2 regions of the Bacillus cereus group sp. BfR-BA-01383 genome follow, and region 2 is predicted to be linked to the other one. Evidence: a T-box and tRNA genes for the amino acid it is inferred to sense, from the RefSeq annotation. Region 2 holds a T-box; the other holds one or more tRNA genes.

Region 1 (21,000 bases), on a different contig from region 2:
AAAGCTTTCACATGATCTTTTTGTTCCCCTGCATAAATCCATGTAACTGTGCACCCAAGCCTTTGCAGAAAGAGCATAAGTAAATGTTGTAACATATCATTTCTCTTATTAATTAAAAGATGAAACTTCTGTTTTTGTATTTTCTCAATATCAATGTGCTCTAATACAGCTTCTATATAATCATTTAAAGAAACGTGGACCAGCTTATTTCGTCCCATTTCTTTCTCACATACGTAATAAAACGACTCAGACATATAAACTTGTTCTATCGCCTTTTGCTGCTTATACGTTAACAGCCTCCCATCCTTACCGTACAACTTTATAACAACCTCTTGTTCATTTTCCACTTGAACGAAAACCCCACCTGCACATTGCAAATTCTGAATGCTATATTGAAAAAGTGACTCGTTCATTTCCTTGCATTCCATCGTATGAATCCCGATACCATGGATAGCATGAAGGAATAAATTTTTATAAGAAGTTGTCTCAATATTTTCTTGGCTTCCAATTAATATACTTTCCCCTTTTGCAAAAAGAGATCCATACGCCATCGCAACTTTCACAATAAATTGAGGAGTAATCTCAACATTGCCTCTTCCTACAATGCGACTTTTTTGTAACCATCCTGCACTCTTTTCACTTTCTTGAACACCAGCCGATCCTACAACCGAATGACTATCAATAGCCTTATAAGGCCATAGTTTTCCTTTTTGCTTAATTACCGTACTTTTCCCTATATGACAATGGTCCGCTACAATGCTTTTTTGAAACAGTGTGACATCATCTTCAACCATTGTGCGCTCTCCTATTGTTGTTTCTAATAGCTCGCAATACTTCCCAATGTGCGTATTTGCAAAAACAATGCTTTTTTGAAGATGAGAATAACTTGAAATAATACTATTTTTTCCGATAATAGAATAAGGCTCAATTACAGCTCCCGCACCAATCGTTGCTCCTTCTCCAATAAAAGAAGGACCATGAATTTTCGTTCCCTTCCCAATCGTTACACCTTCTCCCATCCATACCATTGGTAATACTTCCGTATAGGGAATAGGTACTTGTAATTTTTTCGTTAACAAGTCAAATTGCGCTTGTCGATATTGATCAAATGTACCGATATCTAACCAATAGCTTTCTGACAAATATGCAAATAGCGCGTTCTTATTTGCCAATAATGGAAACACATCTTGACTGAAATCAAAAAATTCTTGGGGCGGTATGTAAGAAAAGATTTCTGGCTCCATAATATAAATTCCTGTGTTCACAATGTTTGAGACTACCTCATTCCAGCTCGGTTTTTCTATATATCGTATAACCTCTTGTTCTTTGTTCATTACAACCAAACCGAATGAGAGTGGGTTTTCTACTTCCTTCACAAACATGGTTACCATTCTTTTCTTTTGTTTATGAAACGTAATTCCTTCTGATAATTGAAAATCAGTTAATGCATCCCCGCTTATCACAACAAATGCTTCATCTAAAAATTTTTCCGCTTGTTTAATACTCCCTGCGGTTCCAAGGGGAGGAGAGTCTTCAAAATAGTACAAATTTACTCCCCATTTGCTTCCATCACCAAAATATTGCTTAATGGCCGTACTCATATATTGAACTGTAATTGCAATTTCACGAATACCATGCCGGCGTAATAATTCAATATTATATTCTAATACCGGTTTTTCTAATAATGGCAACATCGGCTTTGGAGTATTACATGTTAATGGTCTAAGGCGTCTTCCTTTTCCTCCAGCTAAAATAACCCCCTTCATATACTTCAGCCTCCACTTATATAATGTTCAGTAACTCCATATACGATATGTATATTATCTACCCCGCATTAACTAGCAGTATAAGTTTGATTGTTTAACGAAACATCACTACGGAAAAACTCTGATTAAGATTATCTATACAAATGTATCTTTTAAACCGCAAAAAGAAAGCGCTTACGATTAACTTGGTAAAATAAAACTTACTACGTAGCCAACATATACGTACTCATTTTTCGATTACATTATGATACATCTTATCATCATAAACTAAAGGAAACAACGAGCTTTTTTTGTCATGTTTTGACTAAAAAAAGCAGGTGATGTCTCACCTGCTTTTTTATTTATTCATTTAATAAGTAATGCTTACCTTTTACTAAATAAAATACATTCTCAGCAATATTTGTAACATGATCTGCTACACGCTCAATATATCTCGCCACAAAGGATAATTGTGTAATTTGTGTAATTGCTTCTGGTTGCCCCGGAATTGAAGATATAAATTCACGGATCGCCTTTCCATATATTTCATCAACTGAATCATCCATTTCAGCAATTTGTTTAGCAATAGTTAAATTTTCTTGTTCGTATGCTTCCAATGCTAAATTTAGCATCTTATGAGCAATCGCAAACATTTCATCAAGATTTTGCAAACTAACTGTCACTTCTTTTTCCCCAAGACGAATTGTAGATTTTGCAATATTAACAGCATGATCTGCAATACGCTCTAAATCTGTCGCTGTTTTAATTGAAATAAAAATTCTTCGTAAATCACTTGCCACAGGCTGTTGCTTCGTAATAAGCATAAGCGCAAGATCATTTATTTCCTCTTCTAAATTATCCATACGATAATCACCATCTATAACCTCTAACGCTTTCTCTACATCCCTTTTACGAAGGCCTTCCATGGCAATCAATAAAGCTTCCCTCGCTAACTCACCAAGCTCAATCACCTTTTGCTGCAACGTTTTTAAATCACATTGAAACTGCTCTCTTACCATTGTTACTTCCCCCTCAATATTATGTGCCATTATATATAAATCCCCTACCTAGCTTCTTATGCCTGTAGTAAAGCCTTAAGATAGGAGAAGTATACTTCCCTATTAAAATAAGAAATGCCCTCTGTTAAGAGGGCATTTACTCTTATCCTTGCAACGATATCAACCAAATCGACCTGTAATATAATCTTCTGTTCGCTTATCTGAAGGTGTCGTAAATAATTTGTTTGTATCTGTATATTCCACAACTTCTCCACTTAAGAAGAAAGCAGTTTTGTCTGAAATACGTGCCGCTTGTTGCATGTTATGCGTTACGATAACAATACTAAAGTCTTTCTTTAACTCTTGAATTAGTTCTTCTACTTTTAATGTTGAGATTGGATCTAGCGCCGATGTTGGTTCATCCATTAAAATAACGTCTGGCTCAATTGCTAAGCAACGTGCAATACATAAACGTTGTTGCTGTCCACCAGATAAACCATATGCATTATCATGCAAGCGATCTTTTAACTCATCCCAAATTGCCGCCCCACGTAAACTTTTTTCAACAATTTCATCCAATGTTTTTTTGTCACGAATACCATGGATTTTCGGGCCGTACGCTACATTTTCATAAATAGACTTTGGAAATGGATTTGGCTTTTGGAATACCATTCCTACATGCGTTCGTAATTCTTCAACTGGATATGATTTATCAAATATATTGCGTTCTCTATATTCAATTACACCTGTAGTTCGAACGATAGGTACTAACTCTACCATACGATTGAGTGTTTTTAAGTACGTTGATTTACCACAACCACTTGGGCCGATAATTGCTGTAACTTCATTCTCATGAATACTTAAGTTAATATCCTTTAAAGCATGGTCTTCTCCATACCATAAATTTAAGTTTTTCGTATCAAATACTACTTTCTTTGGCGCAGTCTCGATTTTCTCTTCATTTTTCACCTGTACATTTACTACTGTTGCTACCATTTGAATTCCCCTTTCATCCACTTCCAACTTATTTTCGATTTCGTAACCATAAGACAAATATATTGATAAAGAGCAACAACCCTAGCAAAACAATCATCCCAGCTGCTGCTACATACTGAAATTCTTCTTGTGGTCTGCTCATCCAATTAAAAATTTGAATTGGTAAAACTGTAAACCGATCAAACATACTAAATGGAACATAATTTGCAAATGCAAGCGCTCCGATAACTAACAGTGGTGCCGCTTCTCCAATTGCTCTTGATATGGCTAACGTACACCCCGTTATAATTCCTGGGAAAGCTGCCGGCAATACAACCTGATACATTGTTTGCCACTTCGTAGCACCTAATCCGTAAGAAGCCTCTAATAATGAACTTGGTACAGATCGGATTGCTTCTTGACTAGCTACAACAACTGTCGGTAAAACGAGTAAACTCATCGTCAGTGCCGCCGCAATAATACTCTCGCCTAAATGAAGAGCATATACAAAAATAGTTAAGCCGAGTAATCCAAATACAACGGAAGGTACTCCTGCTAACGTTTGATTATTAATTTCTATTACCTTTTTAAATATAGACTCCTTCGCATATTGCTCTAAATAAAGCGCAGTTCCGACTCCAAATATAAACGAGACGGGTATAACAATACTCATAAATAATATTGTTCCTGACAAAGCTGCAACTATCCCAGCTTCTCTCGGATTACGTGAAGCAAAGTTTGTAAAAAAATCTATGGAAAGATAACTTATACCTTTTTCAAAAATTTGAAAAAGCAAAATAAACAGTATTACTATTGAAAACAAAATTGCTATATAAAATAACAATTTGTAAATTCGGTCTTTTAAAAAACGGGATGCCATATTTTCTTGTATTTTTTTATGATTCAACATTCGCATATTATGTCATCCTCCTAAAACGGCGCATAATAGACTGCGAAATGATGTTCATTATAAAAGTAAATAGGAATAACGTTGCACCCACAGCATACATGCTGTAATAAGTAAGCGTTCCATGCGGAGCATCACCTAAACTCACTTGCACAATATAAGCTGTTAACGTTTGAATCGAGTGTGTCGGATTGAGCGATACATTTGGTGTGGATCCCGCTGCAATTACAACGATCATCGTTTCACCAATTGCCCTGGAAGCCGCTAATATAATCGCTGCCATAATGCCCGTAAAAGCCGAAGGAAATACTACTTGTTTTACCATCTCAAAGCGAGTTGCTCCGAGCGCTAACGAAGCTTCTTTCGTTCCTTTCGCTACAGCTCTCATCGCGTCTTCAGACAGAGACGCAATTGTTGGTATCATCATAAATCCAATCACAATCCCTGGACTAATCGCATTAAAAAACTGTAAATCTGGTATCATTCGTTGTAAAAGTGGCGTGACAACTGTTAATGCAAAAAATCCATATACAATTGTCGGAATGCCTGCTAATAGTTCTAACATCGGCTTTAATATTTTCCGTGCACCGTTTGAAGCATATTCGCTTAAAAATACGGCACAAGCTAAACCAATCGGAATTGCTACAAACATTGCAATTGCCGTTACAAGGACTGTCCCACATATAAGTGGTAATATACCGAATTTAGGATTTTCAAAAAAAGGTAACCATTCTTTCTCCGTCAAAAAGGAGTATAATGATATTTTTTGAAAAAACATGATTGTTTCATTTGCGAGTGTGAAAATAATTCCAAGTGTTGTCACAATAGACACACTAGCAATCACTTTTAGTAATAACGGAACGATTCGATTGATTCGTTGCGTTTTTTTCCTTTGTTTTGTATTTCTTTCAATCAAATGTTGTACAGAAAATGTAATTTGACTTTTGTCATTATGAGCCAAAGATGAAAACCCCTTTCCACCCTGACATTACCTTTTTATTTCTGTTAACATTCGTAGCTGTTCGTTATATTTTTCTTTTGGTAACTTTACATATCCGACCTCTTCAGCGAGGTTTCCAACATGCTTAATCATAAACTCAACATAATTTGCTACATTCTTTTTTTTTCGGATAGATGCATCATTCACATAAGCAAATAGCGGTCTAGATAAAGGCTTATACTTACCTGATTGAATGGTCTCTTTCGTCGGAAATACACCATTTACTTTTATCGCTTTCACCTTATCTCGATTGGCCATATAATAAGCATATCCTACAAAAGCAATGGCATTTTTATCATTCATTACTCCTTGCATAATAACTTGATCATCTTCAGACAAAGAGACTTTTTTTACAATGCGACTTTTTTGTAAGATGACATTTTGAAAATAATCATAAGTACCAGAATCTACACCTGGCGCATAAAACTTCACCTGTTCACGTGGCCATGATGAATGAATTTGTGACCATCGCTTCTCTCTTCCATCTTCACTCCATAATAGACGTAACTCGTCTACTGACATATCGTCTACCCAATGATTTTGACGATTTACAACGATCGTAAGACCGTCGTAAGCGACTTCAAACGGTGTAAACTGAACGGAGTTTTTCTTCATTTCATTTTCTTCCACTTGTTTCATTACTCTTGAAGCATTATTTATATCTACTTCTCCTTTACTGAAACGATTAAATCCTCCTCCTGTTCCAGATACACTGATCGAAATTTTCACGTTTGGATGCGCCTTTGTATATTCCTCCGCTACTGCTTCTATAATAGGAAAAACTGTTGAGGATCCATCAACTCTCACTTCTCCCATTTCATTCACAGCGAATGCAGTAGTCATGCCAAAACAAAGGAACATTGTCGATAGTATGAAAACTTTAATCGATGTACTCATCCATTTCACGTGTTCTTCCTCCTAGAAGTAACCGGAAATAACAGGATTACAGATATAAGAATACTGCTAAACTATTAATTCGGTTTTAATTGTTTGTAAAAGTTTTGTAAAGTTCCACAAAAATCAACAGACAGTAAAACTTTAATCAGTGGCGGGCTGTTCATCCCCACTAAGGATTAGCACATAAAACAGTTATCCCCCTATCACACAATATAAAAGTATCATTTGTGAAGCCGCATGCTTTTTTCAATATTGTATACTTGTCCACATTCATTACACGATATGCATAAACTATAAAAAAAAGCACACTATCTTTTCAGATAGTGTGCTTTTTTTACAACTTTTTTATTCATCATCTTGATTTTTATTTTTATTATCTTTTGCATCTTTTGGAGCTTCACCATTTTCTTCCTTTTTCAAATCAAAGTAAGCGTCCATAATATCACGACTGATATAACCGTTAATACCTGATTTATCATCTACCCAAGGTACAACAACAGAAAATGCTACTTCAGGATCTTCAAGTGGTGCATAACCTACCATTGTTAAGTTATATGTCTCTTTGCGCTCACCTTTTGCATTTCTACCAATCTCTTTATCTCCGCCATACACAGTTTGAGCTGTACCTGTTTTACCAGCAGCTTTATATGGTGCGCCTGCAAAGTATTTCGTAGCTGTACCACCTGAATCGTTAAACACTTGTCTAAATCCTTCTTGAACACGTTTAATTTGTGATTCAGGCATATCAACACGATTTAATACTTTCGGTTCCATAGCTTGAACAACTTTTCCAACTTCTTCTGGTTTCGCAGCTGGCTCGCGAATTTCCTTTACAACTTGCGGCTGCATACGGTAACCACCATTTGCAATTGTTGAAATATACTGCGTTAATTGGAGTGGTGTATACGTATCATACTGTCCGATTGATAAATCTAATAAGAAACCTGGCTGAGTGCCTTTACCCATTTGGCCCGCAGATTCATTCGGTAAATCAATACCTGTTTTTACACCAAGTCCAAACTGCCCAAAATAATAACGCATCGTATCAAATGCTTTTTGTGGTATATCTAACGTACCACCTCTCACATATTGAACACCTGCAATATTCATTGCTGTTTTAAACATATAAACGTTAGAAGACATTTTTAACGCTGTCAGATCATTAATATATCCCATTGTCTTCCAAGAGGATTTTTTTGGCGTTCCTTTTAATACGATCGGTTCATCAAGCTGAACTGTACCTGGTTGAATCGCACCTGTTTGATATCCTGTAAGTACTGTTGCACCTTTTACAGTCGATCCCATTGGATAAGAACTTGTCATCGTTCCTAATGCGTAATCTTGTACTTTCGTTTCACCGTTTTCATTCACTAATTGCTTCCCAGCCATAGATAAAACTTCACCATTTTTCGGATTCATCATTACAACGAATGCACGATCTAAAAGAGGTTGTCCCCCTTTATATTTCAATAAATTTTTGGTGATAATTTCTTCCACGCGCTTTTGCAATTCCATATCAATTGTTAAACTCAGATCATTACCTCGTTGTCCTTGCGATACATTAATCGTTTCTAAAATATTACCATCTTTATCTGTAACATTTTTCACTTCTGCTTTCGTACCATGCAGGCTATCTTCATACTGCTGCTCAAGATAACTTTTCCCTACGCGGTCATTTCGATTATAATCACGAACAAGATAGTAATCTAGTTTTTCTCTCGGTAAACCTTCATCAGATGTCGACACCCCGCCAAGAACACTTCGGAATAAATCATCATACGTATATTTTCGTTCCCAATCAACATTCGTATCTACACCTGGTAATGTCGCTAGATTTTCACTAACAATCGCATATTCTTCTTCTGTGGCATCTTTTTTAATAATTTGAGGTGTCATTGCATATCCGCCGTCCATCTTACTTCTAATCGCTAGTATTTCTAAATCTTTTGCGGATAATTGATTCATCTCTTCTTCCGTCACACGACTTCGTTGACGCTCGTCTAATTCTTTATCGTCAATTTTGTTATTTTTCAATTCTTGACGATCTTTATTCGTAATTTTTTCTTTAGCTTCCTCTTTATGCATAGCAAGCCAATAGTCCTTTTTATCACGATCTGTTAATTTATCTATCGGTACCTCAATCAAATCTGCTAACTTTGTCGCTGTTTTTTGGCGATCTTCCGCAGTTGACCCTTTCATTTTCGTAAATGTAATCGTACGAACAGCTGCATTATCCACTACTGGTCGCCCATAACGGTCAAATATTTTCCCACGCGGTACAGGATTGCTTATCGTTGAATTTTCTTTCTTCTCGACTTCATTCTTATATTCCTCACCGCGAACAATTTGTACATATCCGAGCCTTACAATAACCGCGGAGAACATTATAAATACGCAAAAAAACAACACGTTTAATCGAAAAGGAACGTGGGTCTTTTTCTTTGCTTGCTTCTGCTTCTTGCTCATACAAACCCCCTCTACCAACAGCTATGTAATGTGAAAGGGACACCTTCATACAGGTGTCCTCACTGCTGTCTTACATCTTTTTCTATTCTAGCATAAAACAAACGAGAAGTTAACCTTCTGGTTCCGTTTGATTTTGCGCGTTTCCTTGCGCTACAACACTTGTTTTACCCACATTTCCCTCATCATATTTGACATTTTTAACCGCAAAATAAATAAGGAAATGTCCAGCTCCTAAAATACATAGTAAAAAAGGTAAACTTTTTTCAGGTGGAAAAAATAGTACAGCACACAAAAAGCTTAAAATGGAGCAAATTCTGCCGGCATTTAACCATAATTCCCTGACAACTACATACTCTACACGCCACTCTCTCGCATTTTTCGCTCTACCAATTACGTCATATGTCATTGATCCGTATGGAACGAGTAGAATAGGGTAAGCAACCGCAATGCATGCTGCATAAATAAGTAATTTTGTATATGTAACATTGAATATAACTAAAAATACGACCGCATATAAAATAATGCCTCCAAGCAAAATTGCTTTTTTTCGCCACTCTTTCTTTAACATACGAGCGACTAAGTAGTAACATACAAATGATACAGCCGAATTTACTAAGCTATATTTCCCTAATGCGAGCTCACTATCAGTTGCTAAATACACATATACCGAAATAACAAAAATAAATGTTCCTTCTCTCAACCCCTGAAAAAAATGAGCACGTGTAATTCTTCCCCAATTTTTATCAATCCGTCGTTCTTTCAATACTTGCACGATTTCATAACGCCCTTCACATTCTCTCTTAGATAAAAAAAAGCTTAAAACAACAGCAATCGCAAATAGCACTAATGAAAGAAAGAATATGACTGTATAACCACTCCATTTTTCCATACGTGAAATTGTGTATCCTGCTGCTATTGGTCCAATCATTCCAGAGAAGGATGTAAGAAGCCCAAGAAACCCGTTAAAGAAGTCTCTTGTTTCTGGTTCTGTAATCTCAAATGTCAATAAGTTGAATGCCAACCAATAAAAACCATACCCGATTCCTAAGAGAGCCCCCATTAATAAAATATAGTGAGAAGCGCTTTTTCCCGCCACTAAAACAACGATAAAAAAAATAGCTAACGTGCCTACGCCTATTCGTAACAAGATTGAGCGATCAATACGTTTCGCTAATTTCCCACCTATAAGAAATGTGAGAGGCTGTAATACAACGCTGGCCAAATTATACAAGCCAAGATTCACATAATTTTGTGTTTGTTTCCATAAATAAATGTTAACAAACGTATTCGATAAAGAAATTGCGAGCGTGTATAAACCTCCAATGAGGAGCAATAACACTAAATCCCGATTCACTTCAACGTCACCAATTATATGTTTCCACTTCATACACAACTCTCCTTTACTTCATGTTCTAGTCTTCCAAAGACAAGCCCAATTATGTAAAAGGAGAGCATAGAAAAAAGCTAGGAGCATTCTCCTAGCTTTTTTCTTTAATTAATACAATTATTTTGCTTCTTGGTAAAGTTTTTCAGCAACGTTCCAATCTACAACGTTCCAGAATGCACCGATGTAGTCAGGACGACGGTTTTGGTAGTTTAAGTAGTAAGCATGCTCCCAAACATCTAAACCGATAACTGGAGTTTTACCTTCAGTTAGAGGAGAATCTTGGTTTGGAGTGCTTGTTACTTCTAACTCACCATTGTTTACTACTAACCAAGCCCAACCAGAACCGAAGCGAGTTGCGCCAGCTTTTGCAAATTCTTCTTTGAATGCATCGAAGCTACCGAATTTCGCTTCAATTGCAGTTGCAAGTTCACCTACTGGTTGTCCACCACCGTTTGGAGATAGGATTGTCCAGAAGAATGTATGGTTTGCATGTCCTCCACCATTGTTACGTACTGCTGTACGGATTGCTTCTGGTACTTCATTTAAGTTTGTAACTAATTCTTCAACGCTTTTGTCAGCTAATTCTGCATGACCTTCTAAAGCAGCGTTTAAGTTTGTAATATACGTGTTGTGATGTTTTGTATGATGGATGTTCATTGTTTCTTTGTCAAAGTGAGGTTCTAATGCATCATACGCATAAGGTAAATTTGGTAATTCGTGTTTTGCCATTGTTATATTCCTCCCAGTTTATGTATTGCCACTCATATGTGACATACAACTTCATTCTACCCTAATTGCCATAGGGTGCAAACAAATAGATCACATTGTCTTGCTACCATTAAAGTAGCAAAATTCCCACTTCTTTTCAATTAAAATGCTCATATATTCCGTAAAAAAAAGCTCCCTTCTACAAGGAAGCTTCCTGCTAACGTAATAAACTTATGAAATGGATATGGACCCTGTAGGACTCGAACCTACGACCGGACGGTTATGAGCCGTCTGCTCTAACCAGCTGAGCTAAGGGTCCACAATTATGTATGTAATAACATATCAAATAACTGAATTCCTATCGGATATATCCTTTAAGAAATGTAAGATAAATTTACCATATACAAAAGAAAAGTGTCAATTGTATTTTTCTCTTTTAAAAGTAGAAAATTAATAAAAGAGAAATCCAGTTCTCTCCACTATATATAAATATAATATAACTTGAGATTCCCTAGATTCGTACGTTACAATGATTTTATACATACATAAAGGAAGTGAATCTATGTCCATATTTACCCAATTTGCAAAAAGTATATACTCGCCTAAAGATATGGCGCTATTCCGTTTTCAAAAAATTGGTAAAACCATTTTGTATATTATGCTACTTTGCTTAATTACTACTATTCCAAGAACATTCTTGTACGGTAGTTTGATCCAGGATGGTGTGAGCATGGTAAATCAAGTCATCGATAAAGATTTACCTGATTTTAAAATTGAAAATGGCGAACTACAAGCAGATATTGATCAACCTATTGAAAAAGAAGAGGGCAATGCACTTTTCGTATTTGATCCAAATTCAACAGACTTAGAAAAATATCAAAATAAAACAGGTTTATTTGTTTTAAAAGATAAAGTAGTCTCTATGGGAAATGGTCAAACGCAAACGTATTCCTATAACGATTTGTTAGGTGCATCCCTTGAGAAAAAAGATCTACAAGAATTCATTTCTTTATTCGATAATATTTATCCAATTTTATTATTTGTTATCGGATTTTTAGTGTACCTATTCCAATTATTCATCACTTTTTTAGGCGTGACTTTACTTGCATTCATCGGTTCTGCCATGGGCGGTCAACGCAAACTATCTTATAAACAAGTTTGGACACTAACCGCATACAGCTACACAATCCCAACAATCTTCTTTATGATTATGGATTTATTCAAGATCGTCGTACCTGGGGCAACGTTCATTTATATCGCAGTTGTTTTAATCGTTCTATACTTAACGATTAAAGAAGTTCCAAAACCAAAAGAAAAATAAAAACGATAAAAAAATGCCTAAGTAGGCATTTTTTTTTTGGACAAGCATATATTCCTAGCAAAGGAGTGAAGAATATGAAAAGATTAGGTATATTCTTATTCGTGCTTGTTCTCTGTTATATATTTTATTACGATATAAAAATCGGCACTTTACCGATGTTAAGTTCATATAAAAAAACAACCGCTGCCCAAACGATTAAAAAAGAAGACACAGGTACAAAACAAATTAAAGAGAATGCAGCAGAAAAAGAAACGGATGTAGCCTATAAAACAATCGAAGTAAAAACTGGTGAAACCGTCCTTTCAATTACAGAACAAATTAATAAGAAAAAAATTCCTTCTATTGAAAAAGTAATTGATGACTTTAAACAATTAAATAAAAGTACATCTGCTACAAAAATACAAATTGGAAAGTCTTATAAATTCCCGTTATATCAATAAGCAATCACTTAATCCTTGTCAATTACATAAAGGCGCTGATACAATAGTAAAAGTGAAACCGAGCACTTCGGTTTCTATAGCCCTGTATCACGTATACTATCATTGATATGAGGGACTAAATAAGAAACTTCTTTTATAAGGAGAGCGATCTATTCGTGAATGAAATGACTCATCGTACAAAAACACGTCCAGTTAAAGTCGGTAATTTAACAATTGGCGGTAATAATGAATTAATTATACAAAGTATGACAACAACAAAAACACATGATGTTGAAGCAACAGTTGCTGAAATTAAACGTTTAGAAGAAGCTGGCTGTCAAGTTGTTCGTGTTGCCGTTCCAGATGAACGCGCAGCAGATGCTATTGCTGATATTAAAAAACAAATCAACATTCCACTTGTTGCTGATATTCATTTTGATTATCGCCTTGCTTTAAAAGCAATTGAAGGTGGCATTGATAAAGTACGTATCAATCCAGGTAACATCGGTCGTCGCCATAAAGTAGAAGCTGTTGTAAATGCAGCAAAAGAACGCGGTATTCCAATCCGTATCGGTGTAAACGCTGGTTCATTAGAGCGTCACATTTTAGAAAAGTACGGATATCCAACTGCAGATGGTATGGTCGAGAGCGCACTACATCACATTAAAATTTTAGAGGATTTAGACTTCCACGATATTATCGTATCTATGAAAGCCTCTGATGTTAACTTAGCAATCGAAGCATACGAGAAAGCTGCTCGCGCTTTTGATTATCCATTACACTTAGGTATTACAGAATCCGGAACATTATTTGCCGGAACTGTAAAAAGTGCCGCTGGTCTTGGAGCAATCTTAAGCAAAGGTATTGGAAATACATTACGTATTTCATTAAGTGCTGATCCAGTTGAAGAAGTAAAAGTTGCGCGCGAACTATTAAAGTCATTTGGTCTTGCCTCTAATGCTGCAACACTTATCTCTTGTCCAACTTGCGGTCGTATTGAAATTGATTTAATTAGCATCGCTAACGAAGTAGAAGAATATATTTCTACACTTCAAGTACCAATTAAAGTTGCAGTACTTGGTTGCGCTGTAAACGGTCCTGGTGAAGCTCGTGAAGCTGATATCGGTATTGCCGGTGCACGCGGAGAAGGACTATTATTCCGTAAAGGGCAAGTCGTTCGTAAAGTACCAGAAGAAACAATGGTAGAAGAACTGAAAAAAGAAATCGATGTAATTGCTGCTGAAATGGCTGCTGAACGAGAAAAAGAAAAAGAAAAAGAAAAAGAAAAAGAAACACAAGAACAATAAAAAGAAGGTTGCCCACAATATTTGTGAGCAACCTTCTCTTCTATGCAAAAAAGCTCGTCAGTTATATAACCGACGAGCTTTTATTTTGCACATTTTGGACAACGGCCGTATATTTCAAATTTATGACCGGTTACTTCATAACCGTTAAAATCTTTATTCATAAAATCCATTGGGCAGGAAGTAATTTCTTTCGTACCACCACAATCCAAGCAAATAAAATGATGATGATGTTCCATAATAGAACATGTAAAACGAAAATGTTTTTCACCATTTAATTCCGTTTGTTCTAAAACACCGATTTCAGCAAAAACTGTTAAGTTACGATAAATCGTATCAAAACTAAGCCCTGGATAATCATCCTTCATATGCTCCAAAACGTCTTTCGCAGTTAAATAACGATTGTGAGCCGCAAATAATCTGAGCATTTCTTCCCTTTTTCCAGTATGTTTGTATCCTTTGTCTTTCATTAGGCGTAAAGCTTCTGTTAGATTCATACCTATCCCTACTTTATGCAGTTTTTTTCTTCTTCCATAAAATTGCACCGATCAAAATAAGAACTGCTATCACAACAATTGTACCACCTGGTGCTAGATCAAGTTGATACGAAGCAAACATTCCACCAATTACTGCAATTTCACCAAATATAATGGAAAAGAAAATTGTTTGTTTAAATCCTTTAGCAATACGAATACTTGCTGCAACTGGTAACGTCATTAAAGATGATACGAGAAGAACCCCTACAACACGCATGGATACTGCAATAACAAGCGCAACTAAAATAATAAAAATAAAGTGAATCCACTTTGCACTCAAACCGGTTGATACAGCGTATTCCTCATCAAATGATAGTAAAAACAACTCTTTGTATAATAAACTAATCGTTGCAAGTACAACAATTGCTACAATACCAATAATAATTAAATCCCCACTTGTAACAGCACTTACACTACCGAATAAATAACTAAATAAATCTGTGTTAAATCCATTTGCAAGTGAAATGAAAATAACACCGATGCCCATTCCCGCTGAAAGAATAATTGGAATTGCTAATTCTTGATAATGCTTATATACAGTTCGCAATTTTTCAATTAGTAGCGCTCCACCTATCGAGAAAATCATCCCCATATATAGAGGATTTAAAAATCCACCTGTGAAAATTGTTTTTTCAAGTAATAAACTTGCAGCAATACCTGATAACGTCACATGACTTAATGCATCTGCAATAAGCGACATGCGGCGAATTACAACAAACACACCGATAAGCGGCGCAACAAGTCCTATTAAAATCCCCGCATATAAAGAGTTACGTAAAAAGTCATATTGTAAAAAATCTTGTATCATTATATCCTCCCGTGATGCTCATGCTCGTGTTCTAAACGGTGAACATGATGCCCATATAAGACGGACATTTCCGCATCTTCTAACTCTCGGAATTTCTCTACATTACCATGGAAATGTAGATGTTGGTTTAAGCATGCAACATGTGTTACCTTCTCAGTAACTGCTCCCATATCGTGTGTAACAAGAATTAACGTGATGCCCAACCTTTTGTTTAAATCCTCTAATATCTCGTAAAAGCTTTCTACATTTTTCACATCAATCCCAACAGTAGGCTCGTCCAAAATAAGCAATTGTGGATCACTTACAAGTGCTCGAGCAATAAATACACGTTGTTGTTGCCCACCGGAAAGTTCTCCAATATTGCGTCCTTGAAACTCACTCATCCCTACATCAGCAATTGCTTTTTCTACTTTCGCCTTATCATCTTTCGTAAAAAAGCGAAAAAGACCTTTTTTCGAAACAAGTCCCATTGACACGACCTCAAAAACTGTTGCTGGGAAACCTGAGTTAAAACTACTTGCCTTTTGGGATACATAACCAACTTTATTCCATTCTTTAAACTTCTTACTATCAATACCAAACAATCGAATGCTTCCTTGCCTTGGCTTTAAAACACCTAATAAACATTTAAGCAAAGTCGATTTCCCTGAACCATTTGGTCCAACTAAACCTAAAAAAGCTCCCTTCGGAACTTGCAAATTAATATCTTCTAACACGTTGCGATCTTCGTATCGAAACGTTAATCCTTCTATTTCCAATATATTATTCATAGCATCTCACCTATTTTAATTCAGAATGATTCCGATTTATATCTATTTGAATTATAGTACAGCTTATTATAGTTGTAAACCAATCTGCCTAAAATATATCTTTTATTTCAGGAAACCTTACTATTATAACAAAAAGCAGAGAAAAATTCTCTGCTTTCGAAAAATATTACAAATAACTTTTTAGTGAATAGCTGATTTAAACTTACCACCGTTTGTCTCTTGTGTACTCATAATAGTAACAAAAGCATTTTCATCAATTTCATGCACAATTGATTTTAACTTCGTCACTTCCAGACGGGTTACAACTGCATAAATAACTTCTTTTTCTTTATCTGTGTAACCACCTTTTGCTACAAGCTTTGTAGTTCCACGACCAAGACGATGTAAAATCGCATTTGATACTTCCTCATATTGATCTGATACAATTAAAACTGCTTTTGTTTCATCTAACCCTTGAATTACTGTATCAATTGTTTTGAATGCGATATAGTACGTCATAACAGAATACATTGCTTGTTCAACACCAAATACAAATGCCGCCCATGCAAAAATAAATAAGTTCACAAACATTACGAATTCACCAACAGAAAACGGTAATTTCTTCGTTAATAAAATCCCCATAATTTCTGTTCCGTCCATTGATCCACCATGACGAATAACAAGCCCTACACCAAGGCCTAAAATAAGACCACCAAACACCGTTGCTAAAATTGGCTCTGTTGTAAATGGCGGAACAGCATGTAGCGTTGATTCAATAAATGCTAAAGCTACAATACCGAATGCCGAAGATAACATAAATGTTTTTCCAATTTGCTTATAACCTGAGTACATAAACGGAATATTGAGAACAACAACCAAAGTAGAGAAACTTAACCACCAAATATTTGGAGTCAGATAATCCAAAATAAGAGAAATACCAATAATTCCACCATCAATAATTTTATTTGGCATTAAAAATAGTTCAATTGCTACCGCCGCGCATGCTGCCCCAAAAATAATCATAACTAAGCGATAAACGAGATGAATAACACTTTCTTTTCGATGTTGCTTTTGCTCCATAAGTCCTCCTTATACTCTTTCTCTGTAGTTTTGTCCCTTTATTATAACATACGCTTCTTTTCCTCATAAAAAGAAACTCTATAAGAATATATACAAGCTATACGCTCATATATTTCGATAGAAGAACGTGTGAAGGAGGATAACACGATGAATCTCATTAAACAAATTGTTAATAAAAAATTAAATCATATTTCTACAAAAGAGTTATTGAAATATAGTAAAGAATATGAAGTTCCCATTACAGCTGCACAAGCTGATCAAATTGTTTTACTTATGAAAGGAAAGAATATTAATATTTATGATAATAACGAGCGACTAGAGCTCTTAAAACAAATTGCAAAACTCACCTCTCCTGCTACCGCCCAACAAGTAAATACTTTATTTCAACAACTACTAAAATAAGGAGGGGAAAAAATCCCCCTCCTTATTATTGCGCTTTAATTTTTTCAAGAATTCCCTCATCAAAAATACCATTTTTCAGCATTTCGATTTCAAACTTATATGGTGGCTTCTTGTCTTTTTTATCTTCACCTACATACGGTGTTTCAAGAATTTTTGGCACGTTCATTAACTGCGGATGATGTACAATATGATGCAATGCTTTATAACCGATATGACCGAAACCGATGTTTTCATGACGGTCTTTTCCTGCTCCGCACACATTTTTACTATCATTAATATGAAGTACTTGTAGACGATCAATTCCAACGATCTTATCAAACTGATTTAATACACCGTCAAAATCATTTACAATATCATATCCTGCATCGTGCGTATGACACGTATCAAAACATACAGATAGCTTTTCATTATATTTTACGCCATCAATAATTTTCGCAATTTCTTCAAAGCTACGACCGCATTCTGTTCCTTTTCCTGCCATCGTTTCTAGCGCAATATTAACCGTTTGTTCTGGCGTTATTACTTCATTAAGCCCTTTAATAATTTGTTGAATACCAGCATCTGCTCCTGCACCAACGTGAGCTCCTGGGTGAAGAACAATTTGCCTTGCTACCCCTAATGCTGCCGTTCTTTCAATTTCCATACGAAGGAAGTCGACACCTAATTGGAACGTCTCTGGTTTCGTCGTATTCCCAACATTAATAATATACGGAGCATGGACGATAATTTCCTCAATACCGTTCAGTTCCATATGTTTTCTTCCTGCTTCTATATTCAATTCTTCAATTGGTTTTCTTCGTGTATTTTGCGGTGCACCTGTATAAATCATAAACGTTGTTGCACCGTATGAAACAGCCTCTTCACTTGCTGCTAATAACATCTTCTTACCACTCATTGAAACATGAGATCCAATCTTTAACATACAATCACCTCTTCAATATACAATAGATATAATGATAGCATAATTTGTAGAAATATGTAGTGAATTGTTTGTTCACAAAAAAGGCACTACACACATTTATATGACTATTTAAACAGGCTATACTCTATATTTAAATTAACTCGATTAAGTGAAACTTTAATTCATATTTTTCTATCCTAACTAATTATGTACTCTCACAAATAACCGGACAAAAAAAGATAAGGGAAGTCCCTTATCTTTTTTTATTGCTATATTTTCGCTTTACTTTGTCACGTTCTGTTGCAAGTTTTCGTTTATAGTTTGGTTTTACTTTTTTCGGCTTTTTAACAACTTTTGTTGCCATAACATCTAGTCCATCATTTGGTTTTTTACGACTCTTACGACGACGACGGTCACCTAAATCCGCCCACTCATCTCCGCGTAAATCTACATGCTTAAACTCGATATGACGTTGTTTTTCCAAACTATCTAACGCTTCTTCATTTGCTGGATCATAAATTGTCACTGCAATACCTGAATGACCCGCACGTGCAGTTCTTCCAACACGGTGAACGAAGAAATCTAAATCTGATGGAAGTTCATAGTTGATAACATGGCTAATTCCTTCAATATCAATACCGCGTGCCGCTAAATCTGTTGCGACAATGTATTGGAACTCTAAATCACGAACTTGTTTCATCATTTTTTTACGATCACGTGGTGATAAATCGCCGTGTATACGCCCTACTTTTAACCCGCGTTCTGCTAATCCATCGGCTACTTCATCAGCCTTCTTCTTTGTGTTTGTAAAGACGATTGCTAAGTACGGTTTGAATTGAAGTAGCATATTTTTCACTAATTCAATTTTATTACGGTGTCTTGAAGGCACAAGGTAATGCTCAATATTTCCTGCTGCAACTTGCTTCGGATTAATATGAATATGTTCTGGATTCTCCATATATTTCTTCAGAAATGGTTTTAATTTTTGAGGAATTGTTGCAGAGAAAACTAGCATTTGCAAGTTTTTAGGCATACGTGCTGCAATTTTATCTACATCTTGAATGAATCCCATATCAAGCATTAAATCCGCTTCATCGACAATAATAGTATCCGCTTTATAAACAAATAGCGCCTTTTCTTCTACTAAGTCCTTAATACGTCCTGGTGTTCCAACTACAATATGAGGTTGTTTTTTCAACTTTTCAATTGATCGTTGTTTATCAGTTCCACCAATTAAACAGCGTGCTGTAATCATTTGATCTTCTGCACAGAACTTTGTTAACTTCACGATTTCTTCGTAAATTTGTTGTGCTAACTCACGAGTAGGCGCTGTAATAACAAGTTGTACTTCTTCACGACTTGGATTAATTCTGTTCAGTGTAGGAAGTAAATATGCGTGTGTTTTCCCAGAACCTGTTTGGGATTGTCCAATTACACTCACACCTTTTTTCACAACCGGGAAAATTTTCTGTTGAATTCCTGTCGGCTCTGAAAAGCGTAGTTCACGAACTGCATCTATTAAAAATGGTTTAAAATCATACTGTGTAAAAGTTTGTAGTGTCATAAGTTACACCTTCTTTCTAAAATTTCTACTGCGCGCACAAATCAGTCAAGTCTACATTATATCGAAATCTACAAATAAAAGCCATCTTTAGTTTAGGTTTTTATCCTAAAAACTAACCTTCTTTCCTTCCATTGCATATTGTATGTGTATATACCTAACTGAAGAAAGGAGGATTTCTCACATGTTTCCGAAATCCCCTATAAGGCAAATGTATCCAAATCAAGGACAGCAACCTTACACACCGTATCCAATTCCACAACTACCACCGATGGCACAAAAAAAGAAAGGTTTCCTTGCTAAACTCTTTAAAAAACACGATCCCACCGAATCTTTCATGCAAATGGTCCCGCCTTATCGACAAATGGAAGGACCACCGATGATGCATCAGCAACCACCGCCACAATATCAACAGCAATATCAGCAGCAATATCAGCAACAATACCCCCAGCAACATCAACAGTATCCACCATACATGCAGCAGCATCCCCAACAAATGATACCGCCTCAAATGTATGAATCAAATGAAACGCGCGGTGCCGCATCAACTACAGCTGCAGCAACATCAAGCAGCGGCATCGGAAGTTTTTTTTCGAACCTAATTTCGAATCCAACTAATATGATAAGCAATATCGAAAAAGTATCCCAAGTCGTTCAATCTGTAGGTCCTGTCGTCGAACAGTACAGTCCCATTATGCGTAACCTACCAAGCATTGTTAAAATCCTCACCTCTGGAAAAAGTACGGAAGAAAGTCAAACTGAAGACCTAATAGAAAAGGTTGAGGTAGCAACTCCACCTCCTCCACCCCAAAAAAGAAAACGGAAAAGAAAAAAAA
Region 2 (13,146 bases):
CGAATGAATTAACGCAAAGTCAAATTTTAGACTTAATTGAAACACCAAAACAAGATGAATTCGGAGATGCAGCGTTCCCATGCTTTTCACTAGCGAAGCAATATAAAAAATCACCAGCCATTATTGCGAAGGAAATTGCAGAGAAATTAAATGATCCGTTCTTTACGAAAGTAGAAGCCGTTGGTCCTTATGTAAATGTATTTTTTAATCGTGAAACTGTAAGTGATGCAGTATTAAAAACGGTTTTAGCTGAGAAAGAAGAATACGGTCAAAATCACATTGGATGTGAAAAAACAGTAGTTATCGATTATTCTTCTCCGAATATTGCAAAACCTTTTTCGATGGGGCATTTACGTTCTACAATGATTGGTAATTCGCTGAAGCATATCGCAGAAAAATGTGGATATGAAGTTGTAGGCATTAATTATATTGGAGACTGGGGAACTCAGTTTGGAAAGTTAATTACCGCATATAAAAAATGGGGAAATGAAGAAGTAGTTAAAGAGGATCCAATACGTGAATTATTTAAACTATACGTTCAGTTTCATGTAGAAGTAAAAGAGAATGAAGAACTAGAAGAAGAAGGTCGTGCATGGTTTAAAAAGCTAGAAGAAGGTGATGAAGAAGCAGTTGAGCTTTGGAATTGGTTCCGTCACGAATCCTTAAAAGAATTTTCTCGCATTTATGAACTTCTCGGCGTGGAATTTACTAATTTTCAAGGAGAAGCTTTTTATAATAACTTAATGGAAGATTTTATTGGGATTTTAGAGGAACATGAATTACTTGAAGAATCAGAAGGCGCATTAGTCGTTAATTTAGAAAAAGAGGGCATGCCGCCTTGCTTAATTAGAAAATCAGATGGTGCGACTATTTACGCAACACGTGATTTAACGGCAGCTTTATATCGTCAAAACATATATGGATTTGATAAAGCGTTATATGTAGTAGGACCTGAACAAAGTTTACATTTCAATCAATTTTTCACTGTATTAAAAAAGCTTGGCTATGGTTGGGTTGATGGAATGGAACATGTACCGTTTGGCTTCATTTTAAAAGACGGTAAGAAAATGTCGACACGTAAAGGAAGAGTTATTTTACTAGAAGAAGTATTAGAAGAAGCAGTTGAGCTTGCAAAACAAAATATTGAAGAGAAAAATCCAACCTTAAAACAAAAAGAAGAAGTAGCAAAACAAGTCGGTGTTGGGGCAGTCATCTTCCACGATTTAAAAAATGAGCGTATGCATAATATTGAATTCTCATTAGAAAACATGCTGAAATTTGAAGGAGAAACAGGACCGTACGTACAGTACACACATGCACGTGCTTGCTCTATTTTAAGAAAAGAAAGTGTGGAATTTGAAACGTGTACGTTTGCCTTAAAAGATAATCATAGCTGGAGCATCGTAAAATTACTAAACAAGTTCCCGCAAGTAATTGAAGCAGCCTTCAACAAAAATGAGCCATCAATCATTTCGAAATACGTATTAGATGTAGCACAATCGTTCAATAAATATTACGGAAATGTACGTATATTGGAAGAGAGTGAAGAAAAAGATAGCAGACTTGCATTAGTGTATGCTGTGACGGTTGTATTAAAAGAAGGGTTACGGTTACTTGGGGTGGAGGCACCTGAGGAGATGTAAAAATGAGCATAATCATTATGAACTTAGTAGTAAACTGACAAACCGGGTCTAGTATGAACCTGGTTTGTTTTTTTATTGATATATAATTTTTTTGCAAAATCAATTAAAATCTTTTTAGAGAGGGTGATTCATATTGATTCGAACTTTTATTTTACAAATTCCTTGTCATAGAAGATCGGAAAGAAGCTTTATGAAATTACAAAAATACATACCTTTATGTGCGAGATGCACAGGTATGTTTATTGGGTTCTTTATGTTTCCAATATATTTTTTTATAGTGCCTTCGTATACTCTTTCATTAGTGTTAGCATTTTGTGCTCAAATTCCACTACTTATCGATGGATTCACCCAAAAGTTGAAATGGAGAAGCAGCACAAATTTGCTAAGAGTAATTACCGGTATATTAAGCGGTAACGGTATGGGATTACTCATTTCATCTAGTATTATATGGATTTTATCTTAAGGCATATACTAACGGAGGTAACTACTTACATGTTCTGGATCTACTTAATTCTAATTTTTATTTCAGGGGGAAGTGGAATAGGTTTTATTATTCAAAACAAGTATGCAGAAGCAATAATAGCTTTTGTTATTTGCGCACTAATGATTGTGCTACTGTATTATTATCTTAAAAGAAACAAAAGAAAGAGAAATTCAGATTGTGGCGATTTAGACTGTACGGATTGTTTAGATTGTGATTGTACTGATTAAACTTCTAATTGTCTATCTTTCTTCCAAATAAAAAAGGCTAGCGTATCGTTAACAATGCACTAGCTTTTTTTACTTTGAAATTTTAAGAATAGTGTAGGAATACGGTTATTATATAGAGAACTTTAGTTTTGTATATAAAAGGAGGCGTTAGACTTGGAAACGTATGATTGGAACAGTAAACTAACATATTTAAAAAATACGAGAGAATTATATTATAATGATGATTATTTAAGATTTCTAGTGAATTCAGTTTGGAAGATTTCTGAGCCAGTACATATTGTTGATTACGGTTGTGGATACGGCTATTTAGGCCTAGTATTGTTGCCTTTACTTCCAAAGGGCTCAAAGTATACGGGTATTGATAGCGGGGAAACATTAATAGCTGAAGCGCGAGAGTTATTTCGTTCACTTCCATATGAATCAGAATTTATTGAAGGGAATGCTACAGAAATTGAATTGAAAAATAAATACGATATAGCAATCTGCCATGCCTTCTTATTACATATGAGTTCACCAAAAACGATGCTAGAAAAAATGGTACATTCAATTAAGGATGGCGGTAAAGTAATCTGTTTTGAACCACATTGGATTTCAAATATGTCTTCCTACGTATTAGATGGAGAGAATCAATCAGAAATTATCAGGCTAGGTGCTTTGCAGAAAGTATTTGAAAGAGACACACAAAGAAATGGTAAGGATGGAAATATCGGCATGAAAATACCGCTGTATTTAAGTGAATTAGGCGTGAAAAATATTGAGTGTAGAGTGAGTGATAAAGTGAACTTTTTAGACTCTAAAATGCATCATAATGATAAACATAGACTGTATCATTCATTAAAAGAAGAGGGAATAGCGGGCAATCCAGGAGATAAACAGCTATTTACAGAACGTTTAATGGCAAGAGGATTAGCATATGATGAAGCATTAGCTCAATATGAAGCCGAGTTACGATTTTTTAAAGTATTTCATATACATTCATCTTTAGTATATGCTCCGAATATGAAAATTACATTTGGTGAAATAGAATGTTAAAAAGTAGCGATATGATTAGGATTGCTACTTTTAATATATGGAATCATGAGAGTTTTTGGGTTGAGAGATTAGAAGCCATTTGTGAGGAAGTTCGAAATATTTCCCCGCATATTCTTGCTCTACAGGAAGTTAGAAGTTGTGTTACTTATGAATCAAAGAAAAATGTTGCGCAGTATATAGCGGATCAAACTGGATATCCGTTTTGTATATTTAAAGAGTACCCCGATTCTCCAGATGAAGGACTAGCCTTTTTAAGTAAAACCCCTATATTAGCTGAAGAAGCTATTTGGGAAACAGATATAGAGGAATCGGATTATTGTGCCATTCGAATCATGTTTAAATATAAAGGGTACAAGTTTGGAATAACGAATATTCATTTAAATTGGAAATCTAGTAGGATAAGACAAGAACAAATGAATACTGTGAATAATTGGATTAAAAACAGCGTTAGTGATTATGAATTATTATGTGGTGATTTTAATGATGATCCATATTCAATGGTGCATCAATACTTAATTAGCAAGCATTGGATAGATGTAGCTCAGTTCAAAGAAGATCAAGAGAACATGATAGCTCAACCAACTTTAGATTATAAAAAGAATCCGAATTTAAAAGGCGATGTAAAGCAAGAAAAAAGATACGATTGGATTATGATACAAGAAAATGACTCATTTGAAATTCCCACAATTGAAAAGGTATCTATACTTGGTGATACATCACTAACTTCATTTGGCGTGTTTCCTAGCGATCATTACGGTGTTTTTGCAGATTTGAAATTTGATAAATGAAAAAATATCACTTAATGTTGGCAAGTCGATATCATCATCTCATCGCTAATATATTTGAATTATCGCCGATATAATTTCATGTACTAATTTCAAATTCAAAAAGATAAGATCTTCATTTTTGTTATTCCATATAATCAAACAAAATACGAAGAAAAACAATTGTTTTTACTATATTCTGTTATAAATTCGAATAACATTAAATAATACCACTCATTATAAGAGATTATAGTTGAATACCTACAATATGATGTGTAAAATCTAAGCAAGTAGCAGTATAAAGTGAAACTTTAATCAGTGGGGGTTTTGTTCAGCCCCACTGATTATTAGCCCACACCAATCGGGCGTTTACGCGCAGCCCGACTCCCACCTAACTTCTTTGCTCCAGCGGGATTTTGAGGTTGAAGTTTTACTGCCCGCAAATAGCAGTATAAATATAAATTCGAGGTGAATGCATGCTAGATTTTAAGCAGTTAGAAGCTTGTTTAAAAGACAAGAGATTTGTAGATGGATTACAGGAAATAAATAAAGAAATTTCATATATAAAAGAAACGAATACTTTATCTTATGTGAAAAATTGGCTTGCTAATATTTCTTCACATGAGGAGTTTGATATATTAATTCGCCTTACTGATGAAGGTCTTATGCACCAATACAGTTCATTCCTCATTCGCTACGCCTATAAAAAATTCCCAAATATGAGAACGCTCTCTTTATATTGTGACGAGCTAATTGATGAGCGGAAAATTCTTGAAGCAGAACAGTTGTTAAAATCGTCTTTAGAAAAGGTAAATAAAGAAGAAATAGATGCTGATTTTTTAGCGAAAACATATTTTACGTTAGTACGATGTCTGTTAGAAATGAAACGAAATGAAGAAGCGCTAATCTATATGCAAAAAGCAGAGGAGTACAGTAGACGTGCAGTCTTTGATAAATGGGGCTACGTCTATATGCATACAGGTGAATGGGAGAAGGCAGAGGAACAATTTATAGCTGGCATGCAGCATAAAGATTGTGAAGAACTATCCACATATTTATTATCACAGTTATATGCGAATAAAGGGGAACAAAAACGTGCATTACAGCTAATTGATGATGCAATTGTAAAGTTTCCACAAGTACCATATTTTCATTTTGAAAAGGTAAAGTATTTATTAGATTTAGGGCAATATGAAGAGATGTTAGCGGTAATGGATAACATTAATCATCAGCTTCCTTATCATGCTTATGAAGCTTACTTTGTACATTTACGTGCAGAAGGGCTGTACAAAATGAATAAACTTGTAGATTTACAAGTGCTATTAAAAAAAGAAAAAACTTTAAAAGAGTCTTTATATCATAATTTAGAAAAAAATCCAGATGGAAAAAAGGTACACTTACCGATAGTTCCAATTGTACAAAAGGATAATTATTGTGTTCCGACAAGTTTAGAAATGATGTTGCAAATATGGGGAGAAAAACGTACGCAGGATGAAATAGCAGAGTTTATTTTTGATATGACAGGTTCGAAGTTTTCAGATACAGTTTCTTATTTAGAAGAACTAGGTTATGAATACCGTTATTTTAAAGGGAATGAGGAAAATTATAAGAGACTGATTGACCAGGGGATTCCTGTATTATTAAGTATAGACATTGAACATGCTTCACATGTGCAAGTACTATCTGGATATGATGATACGTTACAAGCTTTTTATGTTCAAGATCCGAATTTTATAGAACCAGTTCTTGTGGAATATAGTAAATTGCAAGAGAGATATCGTTACACAGGTTGTTTAGCGATTACGTTTGTTCCGAAAGAAAAGAAGGAGCAACTAGCATTTTTAAATGAAGAAGAAAATCGTTATTTTAAATCTATTTTTTCTCTTACGGATCATTTAGATGAACAGGATAAAGAGGGAATAAGTAAATTAGTAAGATTTTTAAAAGAGACGAGTGAAAATCCGAATACGTGGTTATATACGGTTAAGCACTTAGATGTTGAAGTGGATAAAGAGTTTATTCTATATTGTATAGAAAAGTTAACGGAAAAGTTTCCGAACTCGGATTTTGTTGAATTGCATGGTGCACAATGCTTTATTCGTCTTCAAGAAATGGAGAAAGCTGGGCAAATGCTGGCAAGTGTTGAGAAGAAAAATAACCGTGCTTTATATCATTTGATAAATGGAAGGTATGCATTTGAACAGGAAAAGTATATAGAAGCGATTTCAAGTTTTCGTTCATCATTGCAATTGGATGCAGATCAGCCGATTGCATGGAGTTTTCTCGCTTTATCCTATATGTATATCGATCAATCTGAAAATGCGTTGCAGTTTTCTCAAGTTGCTTTAGAGCGTAGTCTTGAAAGGTTCACTTTAACGAATCACGGTTTAATATTAATCGACTTAGAAAGATATGAAGAAGCGTATGAAATCTTTAATGATTTGTTAAAAGAGTATAAAAATGAGGCGCATGTATGGTATGAGCGAGCGAGATGTGCACATCAATTAGGGAAATTACATTTAGCGATAAAAGGGCTTAAAGTAGCGATTCATTTGGATAGTAATGCATCTTACATTTATACGAAACTGTCGGAAATATACGAATCAGATTTGAAGGATGAGGAAAGTACGAAAGAAATTTTATTAGAAGGCATTGAGAATTGTGATGATAAAGCACCTCTTTACGTAAGGTTAGGTGACTATCATTTTCAGAATGATAGTTTGGAAGAAGCAGAAGTATTGTATAAGCGTGCTTTAGAAGAAAATAATGAAGATGTTTATTCTCATTTCGGACTTACTCAAGTCTATATGGCAAAAGAGCAATATAGGGAAGCGAAAAAATATATTCTCAGTATCGAAGAACAAATTGAAAAGAGTCAAGATTTCCTTATGAATGCAGGAATGGTTTTATGGGATGCAGAGGTTGAACTTGGTGGAAATGAGGAAGAGCTAAAAGTAGCATTGGCTAAATTAGAGAGTGGTATAAAGCAGGGAGATTATAATGTAGCAAGTGCGTTAGATGAATATGTAAATCGAATTAAAGGAACGGTGTTTGTACAACGAGGTATAGCATTTTTAAGAACGTTACAAAAAGAAAGAAATGAAGTAAGTGAATACAGTTGTTATACAGGTATTTTATATGAATCTATTGGACAGTACGGTCAAGCGATGAAAAGATATAATAAGGCAATAGAACAAAAGAACACGGCATTACCTTATTACAGAATTGGCGAAACACTCATGGCATTAGGGCAATTGACAGAAGCAAAACAAGCGTATGAAACATGTTTAGAACTTGATGGAAATTTCGTTGGTGTACATTTACAGCTTGCAGAAATATACGAAAAAGAAGAAAATCGTTCAAAGGAACAAAGTCATATGGTTCAGGCGATGAAAGAAGAACCATTGCATATAAATATGGAATACTTGGCGCAGCTTTCAGTAGAAGTAGGATTACAAGAAGAGCTGCTAACGGAATTAGAACAGTTAGCAGAGGAAGTGCCTGAAATATGGCGATTAGATGCGATTGCATATGTATATGGAGCAATGAATGAAATAGATAAGGAAAAAGAACAAATTGAGCAAGCGATACAATTAGATGGTGAACATACGGAAGTTCTATATCATTATGCGAATGTATTGGTGAAAAAAAGAGATGCAAAAGCGATGGAAGTTGCAATGAAAGTAATGCAACAAGATATAGGTAATGAACGTATTTTTGATGTTTATGTAAAAGCAGTAGAACAGCATAAGAAATTGTCTAGCATACGAGATTTTCTTCATACATTACAAGTGAAAAAAGCAGAAAAAAGTGCTGCGTTTATGTATGCAGCAGCTGCGGTTACGGAATGTTGGATTGTGCGTCAACAAAATGAACAACCGAAAAAATCTATATTTACGAGAGCTTTTTATCGTATGAAAAATCGCGCGAAAGAAATTTCAATGATTACAACAATCATTGATTTATATGAAATTTCGTTAAAGTTAAATCCGAAAAATAGTATGGCAGCGCAGCGATTTGCACTATTCTACGAGAATGCAGCGATGAATAAAGAAGCGATAGAAGTTTTGCAAACAGCGATAGAAAATAAATGGGATTATGAGGTAGCAAAGCAACTTGTAAATCTTTTCATCGAGTGTGAGGAAGAAGGGATGTTACGAGATGCTCTAGAGTTAACGAAGCAAATGGTCCGAGAGCTACCGGATGATTATGATACTCTTCTTTTGCAAGCACAAGTATTCCAGAGAGCTGGAGAAGAAAGAAAAGCAGAAAAAATATGCTTACAATTAACGGAAAAAACACCGTTTGTAAGTAGAGGATTCCTTGTTTTAGGAGAAATGTACCAAAGTCAAGAGAGATTTGAAGAGGCAATTCATTTATTAGAAGGTGCTTCTATACATCATTCAAATGAAACGGCAATTCTTCTTTCTTTAGCATCTTCGTATCATGGGGCTGGACAAACGATACAGGCAGAAAAAGTAACGAGTGAAATATTAATTGTTGATGCAAATAATTTGTTAGCAAGATATGATCATGCTTGTTACTTAGCGCTTTTAAACAGAAATGAAGAGGCTAAAAAAGAACTTGAAATTGTACTTCGTGAAGATGAAACGGGATTCTTTGCTGAGCTTATCGAGGAGGATGAAGATTTAGCAGGAATACGAGAACTTGAGAAGTAACTGTATAGGAATAGTTAAAAAAGGGCATAATTAAATATATATTTCGAATTAGTTGACAATTAATTGTTGAATAGCATAAAATAACTTTTAATAAAGTATACAAATCTGAAGACGAGAAAGAGTAAAATAGTGAGCTGTTCTCCAGAGAGCCGGTGTATTGCTGAAAGCCGGTGTGCAGACGTTATTTGAAAATCATCTCCGAGGAGCCGTGGCTGAACATAAGTAAGCCCGGACGGATGTCTACCGTTACAAAAAGAACGCGTATGTTAGTACGTTGCTAAGTGCTATTAGTGAAAAGCTAATAGAATTAGGGTGGTAACGCGGGTAAACCCGTCCCTACTTCATAGGGACGGGTTTTTTGTGTGCTTTTTTAAAAAATTCAAAGGAGTGATTGTACATGAAAAAAGTAGATGTAAAAGAGTCAGCTGTAGGGAGAGAAACACGTATTCGTAAGCAGTGGAACGAACAACGTATTTTCGAGCAATCAATTCAGAATCGAGAAGGTGCACAATCTTTCGTATTTTATGAAGGACCACCAACAGCGAATGGACTACCACACGTTGGTCATGCGCTCGGGCGGGCGATTAAAGATGTAGTAGCAAGATATAAAACGATGGTCGGCTATAAAGTATTAAGAAAAGCGGGCTGGGATACACATGGTTTACCTGTAGAATTAGGTGTTGAAAAGCAACTCGGTATTTCGGGTAAACATGAAATTGAAGAGTACGGAATTGAGCCGTTTATTAAGAAGTGTAAAGAGAGTGTATTCACATATGAGAAGCAGTGGCGTGAATTCACTGAAAGTATCGGTTACTGGGTAGATATGGATGATCCATATGTTACTTTAGAAAATCCATATATCGAAAGTGTATGGCATATTTTAGGGACGATTCATGAAAAAGGCTTGTTGTATAAAGGGCATAGAGTTTCTCCATATTGCCCAAGCTGTCAAACATCTCTTAGTTCACATGAAGTTGCACAAGGGTATAAAACAGTAAAAGATTTAAGTGCAACGGTTAAGTTTAAAGTGAAAGATAGTGAAAATGAGTATTTCCTAGGTTGGACAACAACGCCGTGGACGCTTCCAGCGAATGTAGCACTCGCTGTACATCCGAATATGGAATATGTTAAAGCAAAACAAGAAGATCATGTATACATTGTTGCGAAAGAACGTGTACAAGATGTATTAAAAGAAAACTATGAAGTATTATCAGTTCATAAAGGCGAAGAATTAGTAAACACATCTTATACAGCACCATTTCCGATGAAAGAAGTTACAAATGGTTACCGTGTCATCGCAGCTGATTTCGTAACGGCAGATAGTGGTACAGGACTCGTTCATATTGCTCCAGCATATGGAGAGGACGATTATAAAGTCGTTCAAAACGAAGGATTATCTTTCTTACATGTTGTAGATGAAAAAGGTGAGTATACGGAAGCTGTACCATTTTTGAAAGGTAAGTTTGTAAAAGATTGTGACGTTGATATCGTACGTTATTTAGCGAAAGAAGGGTTGCTATATCATAAAGAAAAGTATGAACATAGCTATCCACATTGCTGGCGTTGTGATTCACCACTACTTTATTATGCAGGAGAAAGTTGGTTAATCCGAACAACTGCAATTAAAGATACATTTTTACAAAATAATGATTCTGTTACTTGGTATCCAGATCATATGAAACATGGACGATTTGGTAAGTTTTTAGAAAATATGGTGGACTGGAATATTAGCCGAAATAGATACTGGGGAACGCCATTAAACGTATGGGAATGTGAGAGCTGCGATCATCAATTTGCGCCGAAAAGCATTGCTGAATTAAGAAAGCATAGCACGAAAGAAACACCTGAAGATTTAGAATTGCATAAGCCATATGTAGATGAAGTACAAGTTTGCTGCGGAAAATGCGGAAGTACAATGAACCGTACACCAGAAGTAATTGATGTTTGGTTTGATAGTGGTTCCATGCCGTTTGCACAATATCATTACCCATTCGAAAATAAAGAGTTATTTGAAGAACAGTTTCCAGCAGATGTTATTGCAGAAGGAATTGATCAAACGCGCGGCTGGTTTTATAGCTTATTAGCAGTATCAGCACTATACACTGGAAAAGTACCGTATAAACGAGTATTATCACTCGGGCATGTTTTAGATGAAGAAGGACAGAAAATGTCTAAAAGTAAAGGCAATGCACTAGACCCTGTGGATTTAGTAGAGAAATTTGGTGCAGATGCGCTAAGGTGGGCTCTACTCGTTGACAGTGCTCCTTGGAATGCGAAGCGTTTTTCTGAAAGAACAGTACTGGAAGCAAAATCGAAATTTGTAGATACGTTAGTCAATGTGTATAGCTTCTATGTTTTATATGCAAATTTAGATGAGTATAATCCGAAAGAAACATATGATGTTAAACGGACGAAATTAGATGAATGGGTATTATCAAGACTTCATAGCACAACGAAAAAGGTAAGAACAGCACTTGATGATTATCAGTTTACGAATGCAGCTCGTGAAATTGCGGCACTTGTAGATGAAGTGAGTAACTGGTATGTAAGACGCTCACGTAATCGTTTTTGGGAATCTGGTATGAATGCTGAAAAGGCAGCTGCATATGAGACACTTCATGAAGTACTTGTAACAATTAGTAAATTAATTGCACCATTTACACCGTTTGTTGCTGAAGATATTCATTTGAATTTAGAAGGAAGAAGCGTTCATTTAGAAGATTATCCAGCTGTAAATGAATCACTACTTCAGCCGAAGTTAGAAGCGGAAATGGATGCTGTTTTACAAGTTGTTGAGCTAGGAAGAAGTAACCGTAATCAACATTCTTTAAAAGTAAAACAGCCATTATCAGAACTTGTATTACTTGAGCATAAAGAGAATGATATCGATTGGGAACCTTATCGTGATATCGTAATGGATGAGCTAAATGTGAAAGCATTCCATGTTGAACTAGATGAAACGAAGTACACATCATATCAATTAAAGCTGAATTTTAAAACGGCGGGGCCCAAGTTCGGTAAGAATGTGAATGCAGTAAACGGCTGGTTAAAACAATTATCACAAGAAGAAGTACAAAACTTTGTTTCAACTGAAAAAGCAGTATATGAAGCTGCATCAGGAGAAAAAGTAGTCGTAACGGCTGAAGATGTATTGGTAGAGAAAGTTGCGAAATCAGGATTCTCTAATACAACTAACGGACAATATACGGTTATGTTAGATACAAATGTAACGGAAGAATTGTTACAAGAAGGGGTAGCACGTGAATTCATTCGCGCCGTTCAAGAATATCGTAAACAGTTGAATTTACCAGTTAATTTACGAGTGGATGTTATTCTTGATACAGAGCAAGAACTACAGAAAACGTTAACGAATCATAAAGATTTGTTGGAGGAAAACTTGCTCGTCAAGCAATTTACATTTAGTCACTTAACGAATGAAGACGATGAAATTTCCTTAGGTGAGACAAAAGTCCGTATTAAATTAAGCGCGGCTAATTAAAGAAAAAAGGAAGTTGGAATGATTCCAACTTCCTTTTTGTATGACTGGAAAAGAAATATATTTCTAAAGTATTGTTTTCGTTTTACACATAAATATTGAGAAAATTTCACTTACCCTAAATGGAAAGGTAATAGAATTGCTCATATAGAATTACTCGTAGATTCACTTTATTTCGTTACTTGTGGACAGTAATAGCCTTATAGGAATGGGGTAAAGGTTTCAATTTATTAGGGGGAGTGGTTCTATGTTTAACAAAAAAATGGTGGCAATGGCAATGACTGTACCATTAGTAATGGGGACAATTTCTACTGTTTCAGCACTTGAAAAACAACAACAAGTAAAGCTAGAAGCGTATTCGCCGCAAAAGAAAGCAATTGAATATTTAAAAGGACATGCTACGGAATACGGATTAAAGCCAGACCTTTCCGATTTACAATATATTTCTACAACGGATACGTCAGTAGCTTCATATGTTCGGTTCCAGCAAGTAGTCAATGGTGCTCCTGTATTTTCAAAACAAATAACAGTTACTATTAATGGACAAGGGCAAGGAGTACTTGCTGTGTCGGATTACCAGCCTGTTCAAAATGTGAAGGAAATAACGAAAAAGATTAGTGAAAAAGAAGCAGAACAGAAATCAATGGCGTATGTTGGAGGGGAAAGTGAGCAAAACTTATGGGCTCCTACAGAGAAAGAATTCGGATATATTATTGAAGAGGGAATCGCTATCCCAGTATACAAAGTTTTAGTCCATTCTAATAAACCTTTCGGTGCATGGGAAACATTTGTTGATGCGGAAAATGGGAAGCTAATAAAAA

The links. The T-box of region 2 lies ahead of ileS (isoleucine--tRNA ligase). A T-box ahead of a tRNA ligase gene usually reads a tRNA of that ligase, here a tRNA-Ile.
Region 1: it has a tRNA-Ile gene. The T-box ahead of ileS (isoleucine--tRNA ligase) is inferred to sense a tRNA for this amino acid. The anticodon was not compared.

Annotation. Positions count from the first base shown of each region.
Region 1 covers NZ_JAKUFP010000001.1:290,032-311,031, forward strand. The annotation lists gene MR065_RS01690 (sugar phosphate nucleotidyltransferase) at 1-1,766, opposite strand, end outside; gene phoU (phosphate signaling complex protein PhoU) at 2,108-2,764, opposite strand; gene pstB (phosphate ABC transporter ATP-binding protein) at 2,924-3,739, opposite strand; gene pstA (phosphate ABC transporter permease PstA) at 3,768-4,634, opposite strand; gene pstC (phosphate ABC transporter permease subunit PstC) at 4,636-5,586, opposite strand; gene MR065_RS01715 (PstS family phosphate ABC transporter substrate-binding protein) at 5,614-6,531, opposite strand; gene MR065_RS01720 (peptidoglycan D,D-transpeptidase FtsI family protein) at 6,868-8,988, opposite strand; gene MR065_RS01725 (MFS transporter) at 9,098-10,375, opposite strand; gene sodA (superoxide dismutase [Mn]) at 10,493-11,104, opposite strand; tRNA gene MR065_RS01735 (tRNA-Ile) at 11,329-11,402, opposite strand; gene yqgB (protein YqgB) at 11,646-12,404, shown strand; gene MR065_RS01745 (hypothetical protein) at 12,479-12,844, shown strand; gene ispG (flavodoxin-dependent (E)-4-hydroxy-3-methylbut-2-enyl-diphosphate synthase) at 13,009-14,130, shown strand; gene MR065_RS01755 (Fur family transcriptional regulator) at 14,211-14,624, opposite strand; gene MR065_RS01760 (metal ABC transporter permease) at 14,638-15,471, opposite strand; gene MR065_RS01765 (metal ABC transporter ATP-binding protein) at 15,471-16,241, opposite strand; gene MR065_RS01770 (YitT family protein) at 16,422-17,300, opposite strand; gene MR065_RS01775 (DUF2624 domain-containing protein) at 17,448-17,702, shown strand; gene MR065_RS01780 (deoxyribonuclease IV) at 17,728-18,624, opposite strand; gene MR065_RS01785 (DEAD/DEAH box helicase) at 18,857-20,167, opposite strand; gene MR065_RS01790 (VrrA/YqfQ family protein) at 20,349-21,000, shown strand, end outside.
Region 2 covers NZ_JAKUFP010000005.1:182,143-195,288, forward strand. The annotation lists gene argS (arginine--tRNA ligase) at 1-1,643, shown strand, start outside; gene MR065_RS07750 (DUF2085 domain-containing protein) at 1,777-2,106, shown strand; gene MR065_RS07755 (hypothetical protein) at 2,136-2,354, shown strand; gene MR065_RS07760 (class I SAM-dependent methyltransferase) at 2,508-3,386, shown strand; gene MR065_RS07765 (endonuclease/exonuclease/phosphatase family protein) at 3,380-4,174, shown strand; gene MR065_RS07770 (bacteriocin-processing peptidase family protein) at 4,627-8,829, shown strand; T-box leader at 8,929-9,170, shown strand; gene ileS (isoleucine--tRNA ligase) at 9,227-12,328, shown strand; gene MR065_RS07780 (M36 family metallopeptidase) at 12,573-13,146, shown strand, end outside.